DNA from 2 places in the Intestinimonas sp. MSJ-38 genome. Region 2 is predicted to be linked to the other one. Evidence: predicted binding sites of a transcription regulator. Region 2 holds the regulator's gene; the other holds the start of a gene.
What was found. The regulator Rex, encoded in region 2, represses fermentation and respiration genes when NADH is low (regulators of the CRP and FNR family bind a similar motif). The targets are predictions, from matches to a motif close to ATTGTTAANNNNTTAACAAT.
Positions count from the first base shown of each region.

Region 1: KQI26_RS00700 (NAD(P)H-dependent oxidoreductase subunit E) is a predicted target of Rex. The motif match lies at 2,750-2,769, and genes of this name have one in related genera.

Region 1 is NZ_JAHLPO010000001.1:140,579-144,997, forward strand. Features, by position in the region: gene KQI26_RS00690 ([FeFe] hydrogenase, group A) at 1-327, opposite strand, end outside; gene nuoF (NADH-quinone oxidoreductase subunit NuoF) at 331-2,205, opposite strand; gene KQI26_RS00700 (NAD(P)H-dependent oxidoreductase subunit E) at 2,199-2,684, opposite strand; gene KQI26_RS00705 (MATE family efflux transporter) at 3,337-4,419, shown strand, end outside.
Region 2 is NZ_JAHLPO010000005.1:87,454-91,872, forward strand. Features, by position in the region: gene rimI (ribosomal protein S18-alanine N-acetyltransferase) at 1-246, shown strand, start outside; gene tsaD (tRNA (adenosine(37)-N6)-threonylcarbamoyltransferase complex transferase subunit TsaD) at 508-1,533, shown strand; gene KQI26_RS04810 (redox-sensing transcriptional repressor Rex) at 1,784-2,404, shown strand; gene KQI26_RS04815 (2-hydroxyacyl-CoA dehydratase) at 3,008-4,351, opposite strand; gene KQI26_RS04820 (acyl-CoA dehydratase activase-related protein) at 4,357-4,419, opposite strand, start outside.

The DNA of each region.
Region 1 (4,419 bases), on a different contig from region 2:
GAGCTTGCATTTGCCGCTTTTTTCGCAGGTGGTGCAGTCCCGGCAGTGGCTGGCCAGCAGCAGCTCCAGCACATTCTTCCGGTATTTCCGCAGCCGGGGGGTATTGGTGTAGATCTCCATCCCCTCCCGGGGCGGGGTGGAGCAGGCCGCCTGAATGCTGCCCCGCTTGTCCTCCACCATGCACATCCGGCAGGCGCCATACACCGACAGCTCGGAATAATAGCAAAAAGTGGGCAGCTGGATACCGGCCTTGCGGATGACCGCCAAAATATTTTCTTCCCCTTCGATGGGCACAGGGATATTGTCTACCATCATAAATGCGCTCATGGTTTAGCCCTCCTTCACGGCGTGGAAACTGCACCCGTCAAAGCAGGCGCCGCACTTGATGCATTTGTCAGGATCGATGGTGAAGGGGCTGCGGATCTCCCCAGAGATGGCCCCCACAGGGCACATCCGGGCGCACTTGGAGCAGCCCTTGCACTCCTGGGGATCGATGTAATAGCGCTTCAGCTTCTGGCAGTTGTGGGTGGGGCAGCGCTTTTCCTTCACATGGGCTTCGTATTCATCCCGGAAATACCGGATGGTGCTCACCACCGGCTGGGCCGCTGTCTTCCCCAGACCGCACAGAGCGGTGGCCGAAATGGTCTCGGCCAGCTCTAGCAGCAGGTCGATGTCCCCATCTTTTCCCTGTCCTGCCACGATCCGCTCCAGAATCTCCAGCATCCGCTTGGTGCCCTCCCGGCAGGGAACGCACTTGCCGCAGCTTTCGTTCTGGGTGAAGTTCATGAAGAACCGGGCCACTTCCACCATACAGGTCTTGTCGTCCATGACCACAAGGCCGCCGGAGCCGATCATGGCTCCCACCTTTTTCAGGGAATCGAAGTCCAGGGGCAGATCCAGATGCTCCTTCGTCAGACAGCCGCCGGAGGGGCCGCCGATCTGCACCGCTTTGAACTCGGCGCCATTCCGCATACCGCCGCCGATGTCGAAGATGATCTCCCGCAGGGTGGTGCCCATGGGCACTTCGATCAGGCCGGTGTTCTGGATGTTGCCCGTCAGGGCAAAAGCCTTGGTGCCCGGGCTGTTCTCCGGGCCGATGGAGCGGTACCAATCCGCCCCTCTGGTGATGATATGAGGCACATTGGCCAGCGTCTCCACATTGTTGAGCACGGTGGGCTTGTCAAACAGGCCCCGCTCCACGGTGCGGGGCGGCTTGACCCGGGGCATACCCCGGCGGCCCTCGATGGAGGCGGTGAGGGCGCTGCCTTCGCCGCAGACAAAAGCACCGGCGCCCCGGCTGATGTGGATATCAAAATCAAAACCGCTTCCCAGGATGTTTTCGCCCAGCAGTCCCAGCTCTCTGGCCTGACGGATGGCGCCGTCCAGACGGCTGACCGCCATGGGATACTCGGCCCGGACATAAATATAGCCCTGGCTGGCCCCGCAGGCCACGCCGGCGATCATCATACCCTCCAGCAGCCGGTGGGGGTCACCCTCCATTACCGACCGGTCCATAAAGGCACCCGGGTCGCCTTCGTCGCCGTTGCAGACGATGTACTTGGGAGTGGCTTCCTTGGCACGCACCTGGGCCCATTTCCGCCCGGCGGGGAATCCTCCGCCGCCCCGGCCGCGCAGATTGGATTTCTGGATCTCCTCCACGATCTCCTGGCCATCCATATCGAACAACGCCTTTTCAAAGGCCTTATAACCGCCGATGGCGATGTACTCCTGGATGGAGGTGGCGTCGATGTGGCCGCAGTGCTCCAGCACGGTACGGGTCTGCTTTTTATAGAAGGGGATCTCCTCCTGGGTCTTGTAGATCTCCCCGTTCATCTTATAGCACAGCCGCTCGATGGGCTCGCCGCCCAGAATGGTCTTTTCGATGATCTCCTGGCAGTCGTCCTTCTTTACCTTAATATACAGCCAGCCCTGAGGCTCGATGCGCACCAGAGGGCCCATTTCGCAAAAGCCGTGGCAGCCGCTGCGCTTGACGCCCACATCGTCCCCGTGGGGCTCGTGGGCCAGGTCCACCTGACAGTGGATGCCTTTTTCCTGAAGCAGCTCCACCAGACGGGCATAGATATCCAGAGAGCCGCCGGCCACGCAGCCGGTACCGGCACACACCAGGATCTTCTTCACCTGGGAGGCAAAGCGGCCCTCCAGGGTCTGGCGCAGGACGGAAAGTTCTTCTCTTGTTTTCAGCATGCCGTCCCCTCCTTCTTCAGTTCATCCAACAATTCCACCGCTTTTTCCGGCGTCATGGAGGGATAGACTTTATCGTTGACGGTGCAGGCCGGTGCCAGACCGCAGGCTCCCAGGCAGGAGACGGTCTCCACCGTAAAGAGCATATCGTCGGTGGTGATCTTCTGAGAGGAAAGGCCCAAAGTTTCCCGCATCTTCTCCAGAATGGGGATGCTTTTACGCACATGGCAGGCGGTGCCGTCGCAGATCTTGATCACATATTTCCCCTTGGGTTCCAGGGAAAAATTCTCATAAAAAGTGGCCACGCTGTAAATTTTCGCGGCGCTCATCTGTAATTTTCTCGCCAGGTAGGGAAAAATTTCCCGGGGCAGATACCGGTATTCCCCCTGGATATCCTGCAAAATGGCAATGACATTGCTGGCCTGGGCTCCGTGATGATCCAGTATGCGGTCGATCACGGCAAAATCCACTCCATTGTTCATGGGCGCATCCCCTCCAAAAAAAATTCTGTTCTGATCCCAGTGTAGCCGACCCTCCGGCAGATTGCAATGATATTTTTTTAACGATACTTTCCAAATGCAAAAATATTTTTTATTTAATACGGTTTTTATTTTTTCTCTTTTATACCGTATTAAATATATCCACCCCCTGGTGTGTTTTTCCCCAGGTGCAAATTTTTTCTTGCCTCCGCTCTGTCGATTTGCTACACTGAAATGGCAGAACGGGTTTTCCCGGTCAGCTGCATCCTATTTCCAGTTCATGCGCAGATGCTTTTTCTCTGCGCCGGGAGTTCCCATAACCTCCCGTTTCATTTCCGCAGCGCTGTTTTTTTGCTCCCTGTTTCTCTCCTGCTTCCTCATAAATTTTTGAAATGGCGCTGCATCTTGTCTCCTCTTTGCGGAAAGTCCGCCCGTTTTGGGCGGCTTTTTGCTTTTTTTAACATTCCTTGTCCTTTTCTCCGTTTTATGTTATACTTATTCCTAGTACGCCGCTTATTTTTCCTGTGACAAAGCGGCGCCCGGCATACGCATCCCCCTTTTCTTGCGGCGGCCTTGGGCCGTCTCTTTTTTGTGTCCGCCTTTTTCCGGACTTACCGGATGGAATTATAATTTTATCGCAAAGGAAGTGCATTTGATGGAAGAAATTCGCGAAAACAAAATGGGCAACACGCCCATGCTCCAGCTGATCATCTCCATGTCTTTGCCGGCCATTTTCTCCATGCTGGTCCAGTCCCTTTATAATATTGTGGACAGCTATTTTGTGGCCAAAATCAGCATGGACGCCCTCACCGCCGTTTCCCTGGCCTTCCCCATCCAGCAGCTGATGATTGCCATGGCTGTTGGCACCGGGGTGGGCATCAACTCCCTGGTGTCCCGGCGTCTGGGTGAAAAACGCCAGCGGGAAGCTGACCTGGCCGCCTGCCACGGGGCGATCCTGGCTTTCTTTACCTCTCTGCTCTTTGCCCTCTTCGGCCTGTTTGGTTCCCGGTGGTTTTTGAGCCTTTTCACCCAGAACGCCAATGTGATCGATCTGGGCACCCAGTATCTGTCGGTGGTGTGCATCTGCTCCTTCGGCAGCTTTGTGGAGATCGCCTTTGAAAAAACCCTCCAGGCCACTGGCAACATGATCTACCCCATGTTCTTTATGCTAGTGGGCTGCGTCACCAACATCATTCTGGACCCCATTCTGATCTTCGGCCTGTTCGGCCTGCCCAAGATGGGCATCCTGGGCGCGGCAGCAGCCACCGTCACCGGTCAGATTCTGGCCATGTGCTACAGCCTCTATGTGATGTTCCGCAAAAGCCATGCCGTCCATATGACCTTCAAAGGCTTCCGTTTCCACGGCACCACCATCCGGGATATCTACTCCGTGGGCATCCCCTCCATGATCATGCAGTCCATCAGCTCCTTCCTGGTGATGGGCCTCAACCAGATCCTTTCGGCCTTCTCCGAAACGGCCATCTCGGTGCTGGGCGTCTATTATAAGCTCCAGTCCTTTGTGTTCATGCCGGTCTTTGGCCTGACCCACGGACTGATGCCCATCATGGGCTACAACTACGGCGCCCGGAAAAAGGCCCGCCTGCTCAGCTGCCTGCGCATCGGCCTTTGCATCGCCTGCGGCATTATGGCGGTGGGTACCCTGCTTTTCTGGATCTTCCCCGCCCAGCTGCTGACCATCTTTGACGGCTCCGGCGAAATGCTGGCCATCGGTGTGCCG
Region 2 (4,419 bases):
CAGGTGGCCAATGTGGCGGTATCTCCGGCGTGCCGCCGGGAGGGAGTGGCTTCCTTTCTGATGGAGGCCATGCTGGGTTTCTGCCGCCGGGAGGGCATGAACCTTGTGACCCTGGAAGTGCGGGTGTCAAACAGCGCCGCCCAGGCCCTTTATGAAAAGTTCGGCTTTCAGAAAACCGGTATCCGCCCCGGCTATTACCGATCCCCTCCGGAAGATGCGCTTTTGATGGCACTGAAGCCAGCATAGAGCCAGAACACCCGCTGCGGCGGGTGTTGCCCCAGGCTTCTTCCCGGCGATAAAATCGCCGGGCCAGCGTGACGCTGGACCCATAACTTTCTTTGCCTGGGTGGGCACAACTGGCCTTTTCTGATGCACTGGGCCAGGATTGCAAGATGGCCCCTACCGGGTGATGGTTTATCACACCCGGAGCACCTGGGCCTGGCAACGCATACAGCCTGGGAGAGTTTTGGCAGCGGGGACACCCCGCAGAAAAGGAATGAGAACAATATGAAGATTTTAGCCATAGAAACCTCTTGTGACGAGACGGCGGCGGCCGTCAGTCAGGATGGCCGGACCATTCTGTCCGATGTGATCTATTCCCAGGCCGATATGCACGCCCTGTATGGGGGCGTGGTGCCGGAGATCGCCTCCCGCAAGCACATCGAGAAAATCAGCCTGGTGGCCCAGCAGGCCCTGGAGCAGGCCGGGGTGGGGCCGGAGGAGATCGACGCCGTGGCCGCCACCTGCGCCCCCGGGCTGATCGGGGCCCTTCTGGTGGGGGCCAACTTCGCCAAGGCCTGCGCCCAGGCCTGGGGCGTGCCCTTTGTGCCGGTGCACCATATCCGGGGCCATATCGCCGCCAATTTCGTGGCCTTCCCGGATCTGGAGCCGCCTTTTCTGGCGCTGGTAGCCTCGGGCGGCCACACCGTCCTGGCCGATGTGCAGGATCACACCCGCATGGAAGTGCTGGGCACCACCCGGGACGATGCGGCAGGGGAGGCCTTCGACAAGATCGCCCGCACCCTGGGCCTGCCTTATCCCGGCGGCAAGGCCATGGATGAACTGGCCCAGCAGGGAGACCCCCATTTTTACGATCTGCCCCAGGCCCATGTGGCGGGCAGCGCTCTGGATTTCTCTTTTTCCGGGCTGAAAACCGCCGCCATCAACCTGGTGCACAACTTAGGCCAGAAGGGGCAGCAGGTGGAAAAACACCATCTGGCGGCGGGGGTATGCCATGCCGTGGCCCAGGCCATCGTGCCCCGGATGCTGGAAGCGGCCCGGGAAAGAAAGCGGGATACCCTGGTGATCGCCGGGGGCGTGGCGGCCAACTCGGTACTGCGCGGTCTTTTGGAAGAGGAAGCAGGGAAGGCCGGACTGCGGCTTTTCCTGCCGCCCCTGCGTCTTTGCGGGGACAACGGCTCTATGATCGCCTGCCAGGCCTACTATGAATTTCTGGCCGGGCACACCGGCACCTTAGAGCAGAACTGCTATGCCACCATGCCTCTTTCGGAGGATGTGAGCGCGGCGCTGTGATGCTGTGAAAAATCACAGATCGCACCAAAAAAGAGACGAGAAAAGCGCAAGATCCCCATTGTCAAAACAGAGCATAACACCTTGTTAAACCAGAACAAAAGGTCGAAAAAGGCCGGGACCCATTGAAAAAGCAGGGATTTCCGGTTGTGGATAACTCTGTGGACAATGTTGATAACTCATTGTAGTAAGAAAACGGGAACAGGTGGACCATCGCCCGGAAACAGTCCCGTGGAAGGAAGAAATAGGCAAAATGGAAGAAAAAAAGATTTCAATGGCGGTGATCCGCCGGATGCCCCGGTACTATCGGTATGTGAATGAGCTGCACCAGAACGGCGTGGCCCGCATTTCATCCGGGGTCTTGGCGGCCAAGATGGGCCTGAAGGCCTCCCAGGTGCGGCAGGATTTCAACTGCTTTGGCGGCTTTGGCCAGCAGGGCTATGGTTATAATGTGGAGAATCTCCGGGCTTCCATCCGGGAGATCCTCAAGCTGGACAACAACCATACAGCGGTGCTCATCGGCGCAGGTAATCTGGGCCGGGCGCTGATGACCAACTTCAAGTTTGATCAAAGCGGGTTCCAGCTCACCGCGGCCTTTGATGTGCGGCCGGAGCTGTTCGGCGGTCATGTGGCCGGGGTGCCGGTGCTGGATATGCAGGAACTGGAAAGCTATGTGGAGCGGCACCAGCCGGATATTGCCATTCTGACCCTGCCCCGTCAGGCGGCCCGGGATGTGGCCGACAAGCTGTGCAGCTGGGGCATCCGGGGCATCTGGAATTTCACCGGTGCGGATCTTCATCTGGACGGCATCCATGTGCCGGTGGAGAATGTTCATTTCAGCGAAAGCCTGATGACATTGTCATACCGCATTTGAGGCGGGGTGGCCCCGCACCCGTTCCTGTCTCCGGTGGGGATGCGCTGCTGCGCCTCCATGCTCCGGTGCTGGCGAGCCAACACCGGTAAGGGCCAACCTGCGATCCTGGGTCCGGTGGCCGGACGGCCATATTTTCTTTGCTTTGGCCGGTTGTGTTTGCCTGGGCAAAGAGAGGAACGAGAGCCCAGGCACTGGGCCAGCGTGATTCTTTGTCTTGGTCGGTTGTGTTGACCCGGGCAAAGAGAAGCCCCCCTTGTGCAAAGGGGGGACAGCATGGCGCAGCCATGCAGGGGGGATTGTGAAGCCGGGGGAATGATTCAGCTGGTTTTCTATTGTCGGGTGCGGGAGCTCGCCGTCAATCCCTCAGTCGGCGTTCGCCGACAGCTCCCTTTGCACAAGGGAGCCGTCTTTGCCTTTCTGCATCGGACTTGCCGGGCGCGGCAGCGCAGTTTGGCCGTCCGGCCACCGGACCCCCCTTGTGCAAAGGGGGGACAGCATGGCGCAGCCATGCAGGGGGGATCGTGAAGCGAAACAAGCCAACCAGCTAAATTCTGCTGCCGGGCGCGGGAGCGCAGTTTGGGTCCAGCGTCACGCTGGTGGGACTTAGCAGGTGGCCGAGGAGGAAGCCGCGTGGGACACCGGCTCCTGCTTTTTCTGAGGATAGGCCAGGGGAGTGGTCTTTTTCTCCAGATTTTCCCGGGCGATGGCCAGCATCAGCTTGATCCGGTTTTCCTGGTTGACGCTGGTGGCGCTGGGGTCATAGTCAATGGGCACAATGTTGGAATCGGGATAGATCTCCTTCAGCTTGCGGATCATGCCCTTGCCCACGATGTGATTGGGCAGGCAGCCGAAGGGCTGGGTGCAGATGATGTTCTGGAACCCTGCGTCGATCAGCTCGGCCATCTCGGCGGTGAGCAGCCAGCCTTCGCCCATCTTGCAGCCCGAGCCGATCAGCCCGCGGGACAGCTCCTTGGTGTGGTAAAAGGGGGAGGGGGCCTGAAACCGGGGCTCCTGGGATACGGCGTCGATCATGGCCTTTTCAATGCCGCAAAGGTAGTCCATGATCTTCTTCGCCACCATGGCCTTGATGGGACTGCCGCCATAGAGCTCCACATCGGTGATGTTGTTTTCAATGCAGTACATCACGAAATTCAGCACCCCGGGGATCATCACTTCGCAATCCTCCCGGCGCAGCAGTCCTTCCAGATCGTTGTTGCCCAGCTTGGAATACTTCACATAGATCTCGCCCACGACCCCAACCTTCACTTTGGGGGTCATATGCACCGGAATGCGGGCAAAATCCCGGACGATCTCACCCATGTTCTGGGCGATCTCCTTTTTGCCGTAGCCGCTCTTCTGTTCAAATTGCTGCACCAGCCGCTGGCTCCAGGTCTCCACCATGGCCATGGCCTGGCCCTTTTCGGTCTCATAGGGCTTCACCTGGTTGGAAAGGAGCATCAAAAGGTCGCCATAGACCAGAGCGGCCATGGCCTGACGCAGCAGGGGCAGGGTGAGCCGGAAGCCCTTGTTTTTCTCCAGGCCGGAAACATTCAGGGAGATCACCGGCACCTGGTCGAAACCGGCCCGGTGGAGGGCTTTCCGCAGAAGATGGATGTAGTTGGAAGCCCGGCAGCCGCCGCCGGTCTGGGACAGAAGCAGGGCGGTGCGGTCGGGGTCATAATTGCCGCTTTTCAGGGCGTCGATCATCTGGCCGATGACCAGGAGGGCCGGGTAACAGGTGTCGTTGTGCACATATTTCAGCCCGTTCTCTGTGACAGAGGGGCCGCAGTTATGGAGAAGCACTGCCCGATAGCCGTGGCTGCGGAGCACGCTTTCCAGAATGCGGAAATGGATGGGGGCCATGTTGGGCACCAGGATGGTATATTCCCGGCGCATTTCCTGGGTGAACATCAGCCGCCCTTGTTTATCGTACTGCAATTTGGCCATGGTAGTTACTTTCCTCCTGCTCTTTCCGGCGCTTCCAGAGCGGCCAGCAAACTGCGCAGCCGGATCTT